Regions from separate parts of the Peribacillus sp. FSL K6-5616 genome, predicted to be linked through region 2. Evidence: a T-box and tRNA genes for the amino acid it is inferred to sense, from the RefSeq annotation. Region 2 holds a T-box; the other holds one or more tRNA genes.

Region 1 (7,651 bases), 1.1 Mb from region 2:
AGAGAATCCTAAGGTGTGCGAGAGAACTCTCGTTAAGGAACTCGGCAAAATGACCCCGTAACTTCGGGAGAAGGGGTGCTTTTTAGGGTGAATAGCCCAGAAAAGCCGCAGTGAATAGGCCCAGGCGACTGTTTAGCAAAAACACAGGTCTCTGCGAAGCCGCAAGGCGAAGTATAGGGGCTGACACCTGCCCGGTGCTGGAAGGTTAAGGGGAGAGGTTAGCGCAAGCGAAGCTTTGAACCGAAGCCCCAGTAAACGGCGGCCGTAACTATAACGGTCCTAAGGTAGCGAAATTCCTTGTCGGGTAAGTTCCGACCCGCACGAAAGGTGTAACGATCTGGGCACTGTCTCAACGAGAGACTCGGTGAAATTATAGTACCTGTGAAGATGCAGGTTACCCGCGACAGGACGGAAAGACCCCGTGGAGCTTTACTGCAGCCTGATATTGAATTTTGGTACAGCTTGTACAGGATAGGTAGGAGCCTGAGAAGCCGGAGCGCCAGCTTCGGTGGAGGCGTTGGTGGGATACTACCCTGGCTGTATTGAAATTCTAACCCGCGCCCCTTATCGGGGTGGGAGACAGTGTCAGGTGGGCAGTTTGACTGGGGCGGTCGCCTCCTAAAGAGTAACGGAGGCGCCCAAAGGTTCCCTCAGAATGGTTGGAAATCATTCGTAGAGTGTAAAGGCACAAGGGAGCTTGACTGCGAGACCTACAAGTCGAGCAGGGACGAAAGTCGGGCTTAGTGATCCGGTGGTTCCGCATGGAAGGGCCATCGCTCAACGGATAAAAGCTACCCCGGGGATAACAGGCTTATCTCCCCCAAGAGTCCACATCGACGGGGAGGTTTGGCACCTCGATGTCGGCTCATCGCATCCTGGGGCTGTAGTCGGTCCCAAGGGTTGGGCTGTTCGCCCATTAAAGCGGTACGCGAGCTGGGTTCAGAACGTCGTGAGACAGTTCGGTCCCTATCCGTCGCGGGCGCAGGAAATTTGAGAGGAGCTGTCCTTAGTACGAGAGGACCGGGATGGACGCACCGCTGGTGTACCAGTTGTCTTGCCAAAGGCATAGCTGGGTAGCTACGTGCGGACGGGATAAGTGCTGAAAGCATCTAAGCATGAAGCCCCCCTCAAGATGAGATTTCCCATGGCGCAAGCTAGTAAGATCCCTGAAAGATGATCAGGTTGATAGGTCAGAGGTGGAAGCATGGTGACATGTGGAGCTGACTGATACTAATAGATCGAGGACTTAACCAACGCTTTTTAAAAAATGAAATACCTTCTTATTATCTAGTTTTGAAGGAACAACGTTCCTTTTATGTTTGGTGGCGATAGCGAAGAGGTCACACCCGTTCCCATTCCGAACACGGCAGTTAAGCTCTTCAGCGCCGATGGTAGTTGGGGGTTTCCCCCTGTGAGAGTAGGACGCCGCCAAGCAGTTATATATGGAGGATTAGCTCAGCTGGGAGAGCATCTGCCTTACAAGCAGAGGGTCGGCGGTTCGATCCCGTCATCCTCCACCATTTTTACACTTGCCGGTGTAGCTCAACTGGTAGAGCAACTGACTTGTAATCAGTAGGTTGGGGGTTCAAGTCCTCTTGCCGGCACCATTTTCATACAAGCTTGATATAGCATATATAAATAGTTTATATGAGCCATTAGCTCAGTTGGTAGAGCATCTGACTTTTAATCAGAGGGTCGAAGGTTCGAATCCTTCATGGCTCACCATTTTATTATGCGGGTGTGGCGGAATTGGCAGACGCACCAGACTTAGGATCTGGCGCCGCAAGGCGTGGGGGTTCAAGTCCCTTCACCCGCATGTTCGCGGAAGTAGTTCAGTGGTAGAATACAACCTTGCCAAGGTTGGGGTCGCGGGTTCGAATCCCGTCTTCCGCTCCACTATTTATTTATGCCGGGGTGGCGGAACTGGCAGACGCACAGGACTTAAAATCCTGCGGTAGGTGACTACCGTACCGGTTCGATTCCGGTCCTCGGCACCATCTTAATATGCGCCCGTAGCTCAATTGGATAGAGCATCTGACTACGAATCAGAAGGTTGTAGGTTCGACTCCCGCCGGGCGCACCATGTTTTTTTCGGGAAGTAGCTCAGCTTGGTAGAGCACTTGGTTTGGGACCAAGGGGTCGCAGGTTCGAATCCTGTCTTCCCGACCATTATTTTTTGGGGCCTTAGCTCAGCTGGGAGAGCGCCTGCCTTGCACGCAGGAGGTCAGCGGTTCGATCCCGCTAGGCTCCACCAAAAAAACTTGACAAGCCGATTTGGGTTTGTTATGATATGAAAGTTGATTCTTTAAGAAGAGTCAAATTGCTCTTTGAAAACTGAACAAAACAAAGCGCCAACGTTAAATTTTAAGTGAGCACACACTATCAAAAAAGCAAATGAGCAAGTCAAACATTTCTTCGGAGAGTTTGATCCTGGCTCAGGACGAACGCTGGCGGCGTGCCTAATACATGCAAGTCGAGCGAATCGATGGGAGCTTGCTCCCTGAGATTAGCGGCGGACGGGTGAGTAACACGTGGGCAACCTGCCTATAAGACTGGGATAACTTCGGGAAACCGGAGCTAATACCGGATACGTTCTTTTCTCGCATGAGAGAAGATGGAAAGACGGTTTACGCTGTCACTTATAGATGGGCCCGCGGCGCATTAGCTAGTTGGTGAGGTAATGGCTCACCAAGGCGACGATGCGTAGCCGACCTGAGAGGGTGATCGGCCACACTGGGACTGAGACACGGCCCAGACTCCTACGGGAGGCAGCAGTAGGGAATCTTCCGCAATGGACGAAAGTCTGACGGAGCAACGCCGCGTGAACGAAGAAGGCCTTCGGGTCGTAAAGTTCTGTTGTTAGGGAAGAACAAGTACCAGAGTAACTGCTGGTACCTTGACGGTACCTAACCAGAAAGCCACGGCTAACTACGTGCCAGCAGCCGCGGTAATACGTAGGTGGCAAGCGTTGTCCGGAATTATTGGGCGTAAAGCGCGCGCAGGTGGTTCCTTAAGTCTGATGTGAAAGCCCACGGCTCAACCGTGGAGGGTCATTGGAAACTGGGGAACTTGAGTGCAGAAGAGGAAAGTGGAATTCCAAGTGTAGCGGTGAAATGCGTAGAGATTTGGAGGAACACCAGTGGCGAAGGCGACTTTCTGGTCTGTAACTGACACTGAGGCGCGAAAGCGTGGGGAGCAAACAGGATTAGATACCCTGGTAGTCCACGCCGTAAACGATGAGTGCTAAGTGTTAGAGGGTTTCCGCCCTTTAGTGCTGCAGCTAACGCATTAAGCACTCCGCCTGGGGAGTACGGCCGCAAGGCTGAAACTCAAAGGAATTGACGGGGGCCCGCACAAGCGGTGGAGCATGTGGTTTAATTCGAAGCAACGCGAAGAACCTTACCAGGTCTTGACATCCTCTGACAACCCTAGAGATAGGGCTTTCCCCTTCGGGGGACAGAGTGACAGGTGGTGCATGGTTGTCGTCAGCTCGTGTCGTGAGATGTTGGGTTAAGTCCCGCAACGAGCGCAACCCTTGATCTTAGTTGCCAGCATTCAGTTGGGCACTCTAAGGTGACTGCCGGTGACAAACCGGAGGAAGGTGGGGATGACGTCAAATCATCATGCCCCTTATGACCTGGGCTACACACGTGCTACAATGGATGGTACAAAGGGCTGCAAACCTGCGAAGGTAAGCGAATCCCATAAAGCCATTCTCAGTTCGGATTGCAGGCTGCAACTCGCCTGCATGAAGCCGGAATCGCTAGTAATCGCGGATCAGCATGCCGCGGTGAATACGTTCCCGGGCCTTGTACACACCGCCCGTCACACCACGAGAGTTTGTAACACCCGAAGTCGGTGAGGTAACCTTCATGGAGCCAGCCGCCTAAGGTGGGACAGATGATTGGGGTGAAGTCGTAACAAGGTAGCCGTATCGGAAGGTGCGGCTGGATCACCTCCTTTCTAAGGATAATTACGAGAGCGCTTTTGTTTTGTTCAGTTTTGAATGAGTAATTCATTCAAATAGGAAAGACAGTCATCACGATGTGATGGATTCTTTCTGCTTTGTTCCTTGAAAACTAGATAATAGATAGAAGGCAATTAATTTTTTTCAAAGCATCTGTAAGATCTTTTTTAACGGTTAAGTTAGAAAGGGCGCACGGTGGATGCCTTGGCACTAGGAGCCGATGAAGGACGGGACTAACACCGATATGCTTCGGGGAGCTGTAAGTAAGCTTTGATCCGGAGATTTCCGAATGGGGAAACCCACTGTTCGTAATGGAACAGTATCTTTACCTGAATACATAGGGTACTGAAGGCAGACCCGGGGAACTGAAACATCTAAGTACCCGGAGGAAGAGAAAGCAAACGCGATTTCCTGAGTAGCGGCGAGCGAAACGGAATTAGCCCAAACCAAGAGGCTTGCCTCTTGGGGTTGTAGGACACTCAACATGGAGTTACAAAGGAACGGGGTAAATGAAGCGACCTGGAAAGGTCCGTCGAAGAAGGTAAAAACCCTGTAGTTGAAACTTCGTTCCCTCCTGAGTGGATCCTGAGTACGGCGGGACACGAGAAATCCCGTCGGAAGCAGGGAGGACCATCTCCCAAGGCTAAATACTCCCTAGTGACCGATAGTGAACCAGTACCGTGAGGGAAAGGTGAAAAGCACCCCGGAAGGGGAGTGAAATAGATCCTGAAACCGTGTGCCTACAAGTAGTCAAAGCCCGTTAATGGGTAATGGCGTGCCTTTTGTAGAATGAACCGGCGAGTTACGATTTCATGCGAGGTTAAGTTGATGAGACGGAGCCGCAGCGAAAGCGAGTCTGAATAGGGCGAATGAGTATGAGGTCGTAGACCCGAAACCAGGTGATCTACCCATGTCCAGGGTGAAGTTCAGGTAACACTGAATGGAGGCCCGAACCCACGCACGTTGAAAAGTGCGGGGATGAGGTGTGGGTAGCGGAGAAATTCCAATCGAACCTGGAGATAGCTGGTTCTCTCCGAAATAGCTTTAGGGCTAGCCTCAAGATGAGAGTATTGGAGGTAGAGCACTGATTGGACTAGGGGCCCCCAACGGGTTACCGAATTCAGTCAAACTCCGAATGCCAAATACTTATTCTTGGGAGTCAGACTGCGAGTGATAAGATCCGTAGTCGAAAGGGAAACAGCCCAGACCACCAGCTAAGGTCCCAAAGTATACGTTAAGTGGAAAAGGATGTGGAGTTGCTTAGACAACCAGGATGTTGGCTTAGAAGCAGCCACCATTTAAAGAGTGCGTAATAGCTCACTGGTCGAGTGACTCCGCGCCGAAAATGTACCGGGGCTAAACGTATCACCGAAGCTGTGGATTGACACCGTATGGTGTCGATGGTAGGAGAGCGTTCTAAGGGCGTTGAAGTCAGACCGGAAGGACTGGTGGAGCGCTTAGAAGTGAGAATGCCGGTATGAGTAGCGAAAGAAGGGTGAGAATCCCTTCCACCGAATGCCTAAGGTTTCCTGAGGAAGGCTCGTCCGCTCAGGGTTAGTCGGGACCTAAGCCGAGGCCGAAAGGCGTAGGCGATGGACAACAGGTTGATATTCCTGTACCACCTATACATCGTTTGAACGATGGGGGGACGCAGAAGGATAGGGTAAGCGCGCTGTTGGATATGCGCGTCCAAGCAGTTAGGCCGGAAACGAGGCAAATCCCGTTTCCATTAAGGCGGAGCTGTGATGGCGAGGGAAATATAGTACCGAAGTTCCTGATTCCACGCTGCCAAGAAAAGCCTCTAGTGAGATGTAAGGTGCCCGTACCGCAAACCGACACAGGTAGGCGAGGAGAGAATCCTAAGGTGTGCGAGAGAACTCTCGTTAAGGAACTCGGCAAAATGACCCCGTAACTTCGGGAGAAGGGGTGCTTTTTAGGGTGAATAGCCCAGAAAAGCCGCAGTGAATAGGCCCAGGCGACTGTTTAGCAAAAACACAGGTCTCTGCGAAGCCGCAAGGCGAAGTATAGGGGCTGACACCTGCCCGGTGCTGGAAGGTTAAGGGGAGAGGTTAGCGCAAGCGAAGCTTTGAACCGAAGCCCCAGTAAACGGCGGCCGTAACTATAACGGTCCTAAGGTAGCGAAATTCCTTGTCGGGTAAGTTCCGACCCGCACGAAAGGTGTAACGATCTGGGCACTGTCTCAACGAGAGACTCGGTGAAATTATAGTACCTGTGAAGATGCAGGTTACCCGCGACAGGACGGAAAGACCCCGTGGAGCTTTACTGCAGCCTGATATTGAATTTTGGTACAGCTTGTACAGGATAGGTAGGAGCCTGAGAAGCCGGAGCGCCAGCTTCGGTGGAGGCGTTGGTGGGATACTACCCTGGCTGTATTGAAATTCTAACCCGCGCCCCTTATCGGGGTGGGAGACAGTGTCAGGTGGGCAGTTTGACTGGGGCGGTCGCCTCCTAAAGAGTAACGGAGGCGCCCAAAGGTTCCCTCAGAATGGTTGGAAATCATTCGTAGAGTGTAAAGGCACAAGGGAGCTTGACTGCGAGACCTACAAGTCGAGCAGGGACGAAAGTCGGGCTTAGTGATCCGGTGGTTCCGCATGGAAGGGCCATCGCTCAACGGATAAAAGCTACCCCGGGGATAACAGGCTTATCTCCCCCAAGAGTCCACATCGACGGGGAGGTTTGGCACCTCGATGTCGGCTCATCGCATCCTGGGGCTGTAGTCGGTCCCAAGGGTTGGGCTGTTCGCCCATTAAAGCGGTACGCGAGCTGGGTTCAGAACGTCGTGAGACAGTTCGGTCCCTATCCGTCGCGGGCGCAGGAAATTTGAGAGGAGCTGTCCTTAGTACGAGAGGACCGGGATGGACGCACCGCTGGTGTACCAGTTGTCTTGCCAAAGGCATAGCTGGGTAGCTACGTGCGGACGGGATAAGTGCTGAAAGCATCTAAGCATGAAGCCCCCCTCAAGATGAGATTTCCCATGGCGCAAGCTAGTAAGATCCCTGAAAGATGATCAGGTTGATAGGTCAGAGGTGGAAGCATGGTGACATGTGGAGCTGACTGATACTAATAGATCGAGGACTTAACCAACGCTTTTTAAAAAATGAAATACCTTCTTATTATCTAGTTTTGAAGGAACAACGTTCCTTTTATGTTTGGTGGCGATAGCGAAGAGGTCACACCCGTTCCCATTCCGAACACGGCAGTTAAGCTCTTCAGCGCCGATGGTAGTTGGGGGTTTCCCCCTGTGAGAGTAGGACGCCGCCAAGCCATTTAAAAAGATCAGCCATCCGGCTGGTCTTTTTTGTGTATGTAAAAAAAATTTTCCCGTTTTCAGGGACAGCACGGGCTGGCCTTATTTGAATTGGTTGCCATATCATGAGGAGGAATGGATGAGCTGGGTAAATGGGGCAGAATTTAAGTGATGAAACCTTAAGCAGAAGAAAAATTTCAGGTTTTACATCCATTTATATAGGGTATTTATGTAAGATATTTCATCTTTTATGTTCAATGGGGTATGTAACTACATATAATTTGGAGAAAATGGATATTACAGAAAGAAAGTGCGTTTAAGTTGCAAAATGCATTATTCCTTGTATAATAATAGTCAAATATAGTCAAAGTCAGAATGGAGGAGGCTGAGTGAGAAACATATCTGATGTTATCGAA
Region 2 (7,651 bases):
TGCAATCATCGAGGCTGCCCGAATCCTCAGCAATGAACATCGCCATTGCCTCTCCCATCGTCAGTACTTTAAGCTCCTTCATGGCTGACCTCCTGTTCCATTTTCATAAGTGAAATATAAGTCGCTGCATTTTCCAATGTTACCGGGAACTCAATCGCTACCGGACAAGCGCCATTAAACTTTTCCAATAACTCCATTACCTCAGGCAGCAGCGGCATCGATACCGGCTCAGTCACCCAACCCTCTTTCTCGCGCTTCACTTGCTTCAAATGAATATAGTCCACATATCCCGCTAAATCCTTCGCAGCTTCCATTGGAACTTCTTCTGTATACAGCCAATTGCCCGTATCAAATGTCAGTCTAATCGGGATATCGAACTTTTCGGAGCAACTCAGGAAATGAGCGATCCGATTTACATTTCCACCGCCAAGCGTCTGATCGTTCTCGATGGTGATTTTCATTTCACGGTTTTGCAGATTTTCCACCAAGGCTTCATTCATTCGAAACATATCTGTTTCAAAAAAATCGTAGTTTCCTAGAGGCATCTTCAGCAATTCCGCTCCCAATTCATCCGCTTCCCTTGCCAAGCATTTAAAACCTATTTCATTCATTTGATGGTTTGAACCGATCAGGAAATCAGGAGCGGAATAATAAATGGCCAAGTTAAGTTCCCTGCATAAGGCACCCAATTCTTCCAGAGAATCATCCGGCGTCAACAATTCCTTTCTGATTTCGATTCCATCAGCTCCAGCGGCTGCTACGAGTTTTATGATTTCAAGATGTCCGAGCGCTTGAAGCCTTTCGGCCGGTATTGAATTCATGCATACAAAGACTTTCATATTAATCCTCCTGACCCCAAAATGGTATCGGTACCATTTTGGGAGTTAATAAAGTCTTCAAGTTTAGAAGACTTATGATTTTTTTATAAATGGAGTCGTTTCCCTTATATTCAATTTCGCTTGATACGCCATTGTCTGCGCTGGGGAAGCCTGTCCATCAATGCGCCGCAGGATCATTTCCATAGCAGCGACCCCGATTTGGTATGTGGGCTGTTCAATCGTTGTAATGCCCGAATAAACAATGGTGCTCCAATCCGGATTATCAAATCCCATCATTGCTAAATCTTCCGGGACCGACAGTTTCTTTTCTTGTAAAAGTAAAATTAATTTTAATAGCACGACACTATTTGCCGTCAATATAGCTCTTGATACACCTTTTGAGTCATCTAAAAAATGCTGGAGCTTGGACTCGACATCTTTTAAATCATCGACATTGACCTCATAAACATCTTCTGAACTCGGATGACTGTGGCTCATCAACGTTTGCTGAAAGGATAGCCGCCGCTCATGCCTAGTACTGACATTGCTGGCAGGTTCACTGAAAAATGCAATTCGTTCATAATTTTGGCCAACCAAATAATTGACAGCTTGTGAAGTAGCCTGAAAATTATCCAATCCTACCGTATCGATTTCAAGATCCGGCACCTTCCGATCCAAAAGGATGACCGGGGTCTTTTGCTCTTGCATCTGTTTTAGCATATCGTGATTACCGCCAGTCGTATGAATAATAAGCCCGTCGATGCGATGGGATAAAAGCATATCAAAATAGCCTCTTTCCTTCTCGGGGTTATTATCCGAATTGCAAATCATCAGATTATATCCATTCTGGCTGCATATATCCTCAGCCCCCCGAAGGATGGCCGTCGTATATGGATTGTTGATGTCCGCCACGATGATTCCAATCAAATAACTCTTATTGCTTTTGAGCCCTCTTGCCATCGTGTTTGGGCGGTACTCCATTTTGTTGATCGCCAGCTCGATTTTCTTACGGGTTTTGTCAGAGAGTTCATCAAATCTCCCCCCTAAATACCGGGAAACAGAGGTCTTTGAAACACCTGCTTCTCTAGCAACATCGTAAATTGTAACCTTTGCGTTTTCTTGTTTAACCATTACATTCATCCATTCGCGAATTTTGGAACCGGTTCCATTTTTATAAATATTAACACATTACCAATGAATGTCAATCCATTTTATTCAAATTCTTTTTCTCCGCTGAAAATGGATAGCCCATGGATCGACGCCAACTTCAAATACCAAGCTGACAGCCCGCCTCCTTCATTTCCCCATATTAAAATACATTAACAAAATTGTATAATATAAACAGTTACAGAGAGGGGAAGGCTTTTTTTGATGAAAAATAAATATTCAAAATGGTTACTTGTTGTAGCTATATGTATGGGTGTTGCTATCGGAGGTTATATGTATTATTCCAGTATTGCAATTGGGGGCACATCTGATAATGGTATGTGGAAAGCAAATTATAAAAAAAACTCTGATGAAACAGTTGGCGGATGGATTGGACATGTTCAACAAAAGTCTGGTGGCAAGGTCAAGATAAAAGAAGTAAGCTTTACTGATAATGGAAAAACATTAGTGGAACATAAGGGATTTACAGAAGGAAAAAGTGAAGATGGCTCTATTACAAAATTAAATCCATTATCAACGGATTTTTATTTGGGAGATCCTCCAAAAAAAGAGCATGTGTACAAGTTGCATATTACATGGGAGAAAAAAGGACAGCCCATGACAGATACCTTTCTTCTAAAATAAAAGAGCTTACGTTCATGCCAGGATTTATCTGATAAATTATGGAGCCATTTTGAAAAGATCAAAATGGCTCCTTTTAGACATGCATTACATTTTATTCGGCGCTGAAATTCCCAATAAACTTAGCGCATCCTTTAATACGATCGCAACGGAAAAAGCGAATGAGAGCTTCATTTGTTTCCATTCATCTTCCACTAGGATTTTTGAATGTGCATAATACTTATTGAATGCACGCGATACATGCAAGCTGAATTTCGCGATTTGTGATGGATCGGCTTGTTCAAATGATTTTTGGACAATGATCGGGTATTGCTCCAGCAGCTGGATGACTGGCCACGCATATTCGCCTAAAGCATCATATTGGATGGCCTGCTCTTTAAAATCACCTTTTTCAAGCAAGGAGGAAATTCGCGCATATGTGTACTGTACATATGGACCTGTTTCTCCCTCAAAGTTCATCATTTGCTCTAATGAAAAATCAATATCGTTCATACGGTTATTTTTTAAATCATTAAAGATTACCGCTCCGACACCGACTTGTCTTGCAACCAGTTCTTTCTGTTCAAGCGCTTGATTTTTTTCTTCAATATTGCGCTTCGCAGTTTCGATCGCCTCTGCCAATACATCCGCAAGCAGCACGACTTTCCCTTTACGGGTCGACATTTTCTTACCGTCTTTTAGCATCATGCCAAATGCTACGTGCTGTAAGTCTTTTGACCACTCATACCCCATTTTTTCAATGACGTTAAAGAGTTGTATAAAGTGCAGGGATTGTTCGTTTCCGACCACATAAAATGTTTTCTTTGCCTCATACTGTTTTTTACGATACATGGCTGCAGCTAAATCACGTGTGGCATAAAGTGTCGCACCATCCGTTTTCGTAATCAAACACGGCGGCATATCTTCCAATTGCACGACATAGGCACCATCTGAAAGGGCAAGCAGGCCTTTTTCTTTTAGTTCCCCGACAACCGCATCCATTTTATCATTGTAAAATGCTTCGCCGGCATAGGAATCAAAACGGATGCCCAATAAATCATAAATCGTCTCGAATTCTTTTAAAGACGCATCCCTGAACCATTTCCACAATGCCAGTGCTTCCTCGTCCCCGTCTTCAAGCGACTTGAAGCTTACGCGTGCTTGTTCATTCAATGATTCATCGGTTTCTGCCCTTTCATGGAACTTCACATAGATTTTCAATAATTCCCCAATCGGCGAAGCTTCGATTGCCTCTTTGTCCCCCCACAGCTTATACGCGACAATCAACTTACCGAATTGCGTGCCCCAATCTCCTAAATGATTGATACGCACGGCATTGTAGCCATTTTTTTCGGCAATGTTGGCCAGTGCATTCCCTATGACCGTAGAGCGTAAGTGCCCCATGGAAAAAGGCTTGGCAATATTCGGGGAGGAATAATCAATCACGACATTTCCCTTTCCAGTCTGCATCGAACCATACTGATCCTTTTCCCTTAATATCGTTTGCAGCACATTTTCCGTCACCATCTGTTGATTGACGAAGATATTCAGATAACCTCCCACTACGTTCACTTCTTGAATCAACGTACTGTTTAATTGTTGGGCTATTTCCGACGCAATCACCTGAGGCGATTTTTTGAATTTTTTCGCAAGAGTAAAGCACGGAAAGGCGACATCACCTAACTCCATCATTTTCGGCTTTTCCATTAATTTTTCTATTTCACTTGCTGGCATTTCATTGTTCAAAGCAGTTGAAATCAATTCTGCAATTGGTTTATTCATCGACATTTTCCCTCCTAAACAAAAAAGCCCCCGCCTCTAAATAAGAGACGAGAGCATGAATTCCCGTGGTACCACTCTAGTTGCCACAAATTGCGGCCACTTTCCATTGTTAACGAGGTGACTCCCCGATATTCCCTACTGAACGTTTCAAGAAATTTCTCCAAAGTGCGCTTCATTCATCCGACCTGCATTAGGCTCCCACCATCCCTAACTCGCTTTCCATTTCAAAATGAACTACTCTCTTCATCACAGAATTTTCAATATTATAATTTAATCCATCGTACACAATTTAAAAAAACGTGTCAACAGAATTTAAGAAACAAATCCTAACCAGCCGGTAACTTCATTTTATCCTTGATGTTCGAAAAATATTTTCTTACTGTCCCAATTGTGCCGCTTTGATTGGACGGCTCAATATTGGATGGACCATCGGCTAACAGCCCTAACACTCCCATTTCCCGGCCATTATGGCTGGAAGGCCCATCAATAAGCTCTGGGGAGTATATTCGCTTGCCATCCATTATGCAGCGAATCGAGCAGGCTAACTCTTCACCCGGGTTATCCTTCAATAAATAACCACTTACATCAGCCTTTAATGCGAGTTGAAAATAACCAGTCCTTCGAAATGTCGTTAAAATGACCACTTTGCATTCAAATGACCTTAATGCTTCTGCTGCCTCAAGTCCGCTCATTACAGGCATCTCCATATCCATGATACACACATCAGGCCGTAATTGGTTTACAAGAGCCATCGCTTCTTCTCCATTACTGGCTTGCCCGACAATTTCTATATCTTCTTCAAGATTGAGTAGAGAACTTATTGCCTCTAACAGCATTTGCTGATTCTCTGCAATGACAATTCGAATCATTTTTAAGTTCTCTCCTTTATCGAGTTCCTTATATGAAGCAAAGACTCCCCAAATCCGAGGATTATTAAGGGAGTCTGGAATGATACATGAACGTTACAGTTCAGATTTCACTTGAGTGGGAACACTTTTTTTCGTTAAATACTTTATGTCCTTGAAACTGACGAAATTCTTGGATTCCTCATCCCATAAACGGAAACGGAGTGAGCGCAAGCTTGTTGCAAGAGTGATCGTCGGAACGTTCTCTAAAGGCTGCGTATTATTATGTGCCATTTCCAATTTATAGTTAGGCACCCTTGGACTTAAATGATGAACATGATGGTAACCGATATTACCAGTAAGGAACTGCATCAGTTTTGGAAGCTTATAAAAAGAACTTCCCTCCACTGCTGCCAATACATATTCCCACTCTTCATTTTCTTCAAAATAAGAGTCCTCGAATGTGTGCTGGACGTAAAACAGCCAAATGCCGATTGAACCAGAAATCATGAAAATGGAACCTTGTACCAGAAGGAACGACTGCCAGCCGACTGCCAGGCAAAGCAATGCCGCAAAAACGACGATTAATACATTCGTCAAATACGTATTATTTTTTTCCTTCTTTCTAGCGCCTTTACGGTTAAATCTATTTTTAAGAAGGAAAACATAAATCGGCCCCAAACCAAACATGACCAATGGATTACGATAAAAACGATAAGCAAAACGAAGTTTAAACGGTGCAGCCAAATACTCATCTACCGTAAGGGTCCAAATATCACCTGTACCCCGCTTATCCAAATTACCGCTTGTTGCGTGATGCACAGAATGCTCATGTCCCCATTGATCAAACGGGAATAAAGTCAAAACACCCATGATCGTACCGACTATTCTATTCGCACGGCGGTCTTTGAAAAATGAATGATGCGTACAATCATGAAAAATGATGAATATTCTCGTCAAGAATCCTGCAGCAAACACAGCTGGGATTAAGGCTAACCAATAAGAAACGGAAAGACTTATATATGCTAGGTACCATAGAATGATGAACGGCCCCAGGGTATTGATGATCTGCCATATACTTTGCTTTGTCGTTGATTGTTCAAAAGGAGCAATTTGTTTTCTCAGGGATTTCGTATTTTGCAAGCTCATATTTCAATTGCACTTCCTTTTATTTGTCGTTATCCATAGTATAAAGAATCCAACCTGATTTTATTAGTACCAGGTGTCATGACTAGAAGATGACAAATGTCATGTACAAGTCATTTCCAGTGACAAACGTAAAAAAGGCCAACCAGGAAGAACCGGTTAACCTGTACACATATATAGGATTTCGTTATCTTCAAAATAACAGGCGGCCTTACTTTAAGAACAGGACTGTCAATGCTTACAGTCCCATCAGTAAGCAAATGAAGGCCCGTTACTCCCCTTTTAAAAATAAATAAAGACCATAATCCGTCGAAGTTGAGGCATACCCCATTTGGCGCAACATGGCCGTGATATTGCCGCGATGATAGGTTCCATGATTCACGACATGCGGTACCAATTCGGCTGCACTTGTTTTCATTTGTCCTCCAGCTGGATTCTCAATTATAAGAGGTTTATGTATATTTTCTTTTTGGCCAAGCAGCGATTTGTACCGCTCGGACAACTCAATAAACATGGCCTCCATTTCCTCTAATTCCTTTGACTCCATTTGTTCCTTCAGTTGTTCAGCCAGCTCCAATGCATGTTTCATGCTTTTACCGGAAAAAACCTCCGCCCACCCCAGATCGGAAAGATACACATGGGCCATCACACTCGATATCGATGAAAACACACTTTGAACTTCCTGATGGTAAACATCCTTTGGAAGCTCTTTTAAACGGTTGAAAATCTGATTATTTGCCCAAATGTTGAAATCATAAAACTGTAATGAAAAATTTGACATATAAACTCTCCCCTTCTATTTACAAATCAATTGCCCTTCATACGGAATAATTCGTCCCACACGAAGGTTAGTAATGCCTTTCCACAATGTACCTCTATTTATATGGCTATTCTCCATAGTAAACTAGTAAAGTTAAATTTTACAAAGGGGAATAAAATCATTGTGAAAAAATTCTTTGGATGTTTTATTATGTTAAGCCTTCTTTGTATGTGTCTCTTTCCAACCAGTGGTCATTCATCAAGTAAAACCCAATCCATAGGTTCTGTTAAATTGGACAATACAAAAGTTTTTAGTTCTCCTAAATTAGGTTCCACTCTATTAAAGACCTTAAAGAAGGGAGAAGAGTTTCCCATCATTTCTACTTCCGTTGGGGATTCCGCGGGGCCCGTCATTCATAAAGTGAAGTCTGGAAACACACTATGGAAAATAGCAAATCAATATGGTGTTTCAGTAAGTGAGCTGCAAAAAGTAAATAAATTAACCTCTTCCGAAATAACTGTTGGCCAAAACCT

The links. A T-box is a leader RNA that pairs with one kind of tRNA and senses whether it is charged. The one in region 2 lies ahead of argS (arginine--tRNA ligase), so its partner is inferred to be a tRNA-Arg.
Region 1: it has a tRNA-Arg gene. The T-box ahead of argS (arginine--tRNA ligase) is inferred to sense a tRNA for this amino acid. The anticodon was not compared.

Annotation. Positions count from the first base shown of each region.
Region 1 is NZ_JBBOYT010000001.1:5,144,801-5,152,451, forward strand. Features, by position in the region: rRNA gene MHB45_RS25005 (23S ribosomal RNA) at 1-1,254, shown strand, start outside; rRNA gene rrf (5S ribosomal RNA) at 1,319-1,434, shown strand; tRNA gene MHB45_RS25015 (tRNA-Val) at 1,445-1,520, shown strand; tRNA gene MHB45_RS25020 (tRNA-Thr) at 1,532-1,607, shown strand; tRNA gene MHB45_RS25025 (tRNA-Lys) at 1,650-1,725, shown strand; tRNA gene MHB45_RS25030 (tRNA-Leu) at 1,735-1,816, shown strand; tRNA gene MHB45_RS25035 (tRNA-Gly) at 1,822-1,896, shown strand; tRNA gene MHB45_RS25040 (tRNA-Leu) at 1,909-1,997, shown strand; tRNA gene MHB45_RS25045 (tRNA-Arg) at 2,007-2,083, shown strand; tRNA gene MHB45_RS25050 (tRNA-Pro) at 2,093-2,169, shown strand; tRNA gene MHB45_RS25055 (tRNA-Ala) at 2,179-2,254, shown strand; rRNA gene MHB45_RS25060 (16S ribosomal RNA) at 2,413-3,963, shown strand; rRNA gene MHB45_RS25065 (23S ribosomal RNA) at 4,140-7,072, shown strand; rRNA gene rrf (5S ribosomal RNA) at 7,137-7,252, shown strand; gene MHB45_RS25075 (CtsR family transcriptional regulator) at 7,625-7,651, shown strand, end outside.
Region 2 is NZ_JBBOYT010000001.1:4,052,705-4,060,355, forward strand. Features, by position in the region: gene MHB45_RS19605 (sugar kinase) at 1-82, opposite strand, end outside; gene MHB45_RS19610 (sugar phosphate isomerase/epimerase family protein) at 69-839, opposite strand; gene MHB45_RS19615 (LacI family DNA-binding transcriptional regulator) at 912-1,949, opposite strand; gene MHB45_RS19620 (DUF4179 domain-containing protein) at 2,187-2,609, shown strand; gene argS (arginine--tRNA ligase) at 2,694-4,367, opposite strand; T-box leader at 4,408-4,626, opposite strand; gene MHB45_RS19630 (response regulator transcription factor) at 4,694-5,236, opposite strand; gene MHB45_RS19635 (fatty acid desaturase) at 5,330-6,361, opposite strand; gene MHB45_RS19640 (DinB family protein) at 6,630-7,139, opposite strand; gene MHB45_RS19645 (LysM peptidoglycan-binding domain-containing protein) at 7,410-7,651, shown strand, end outside.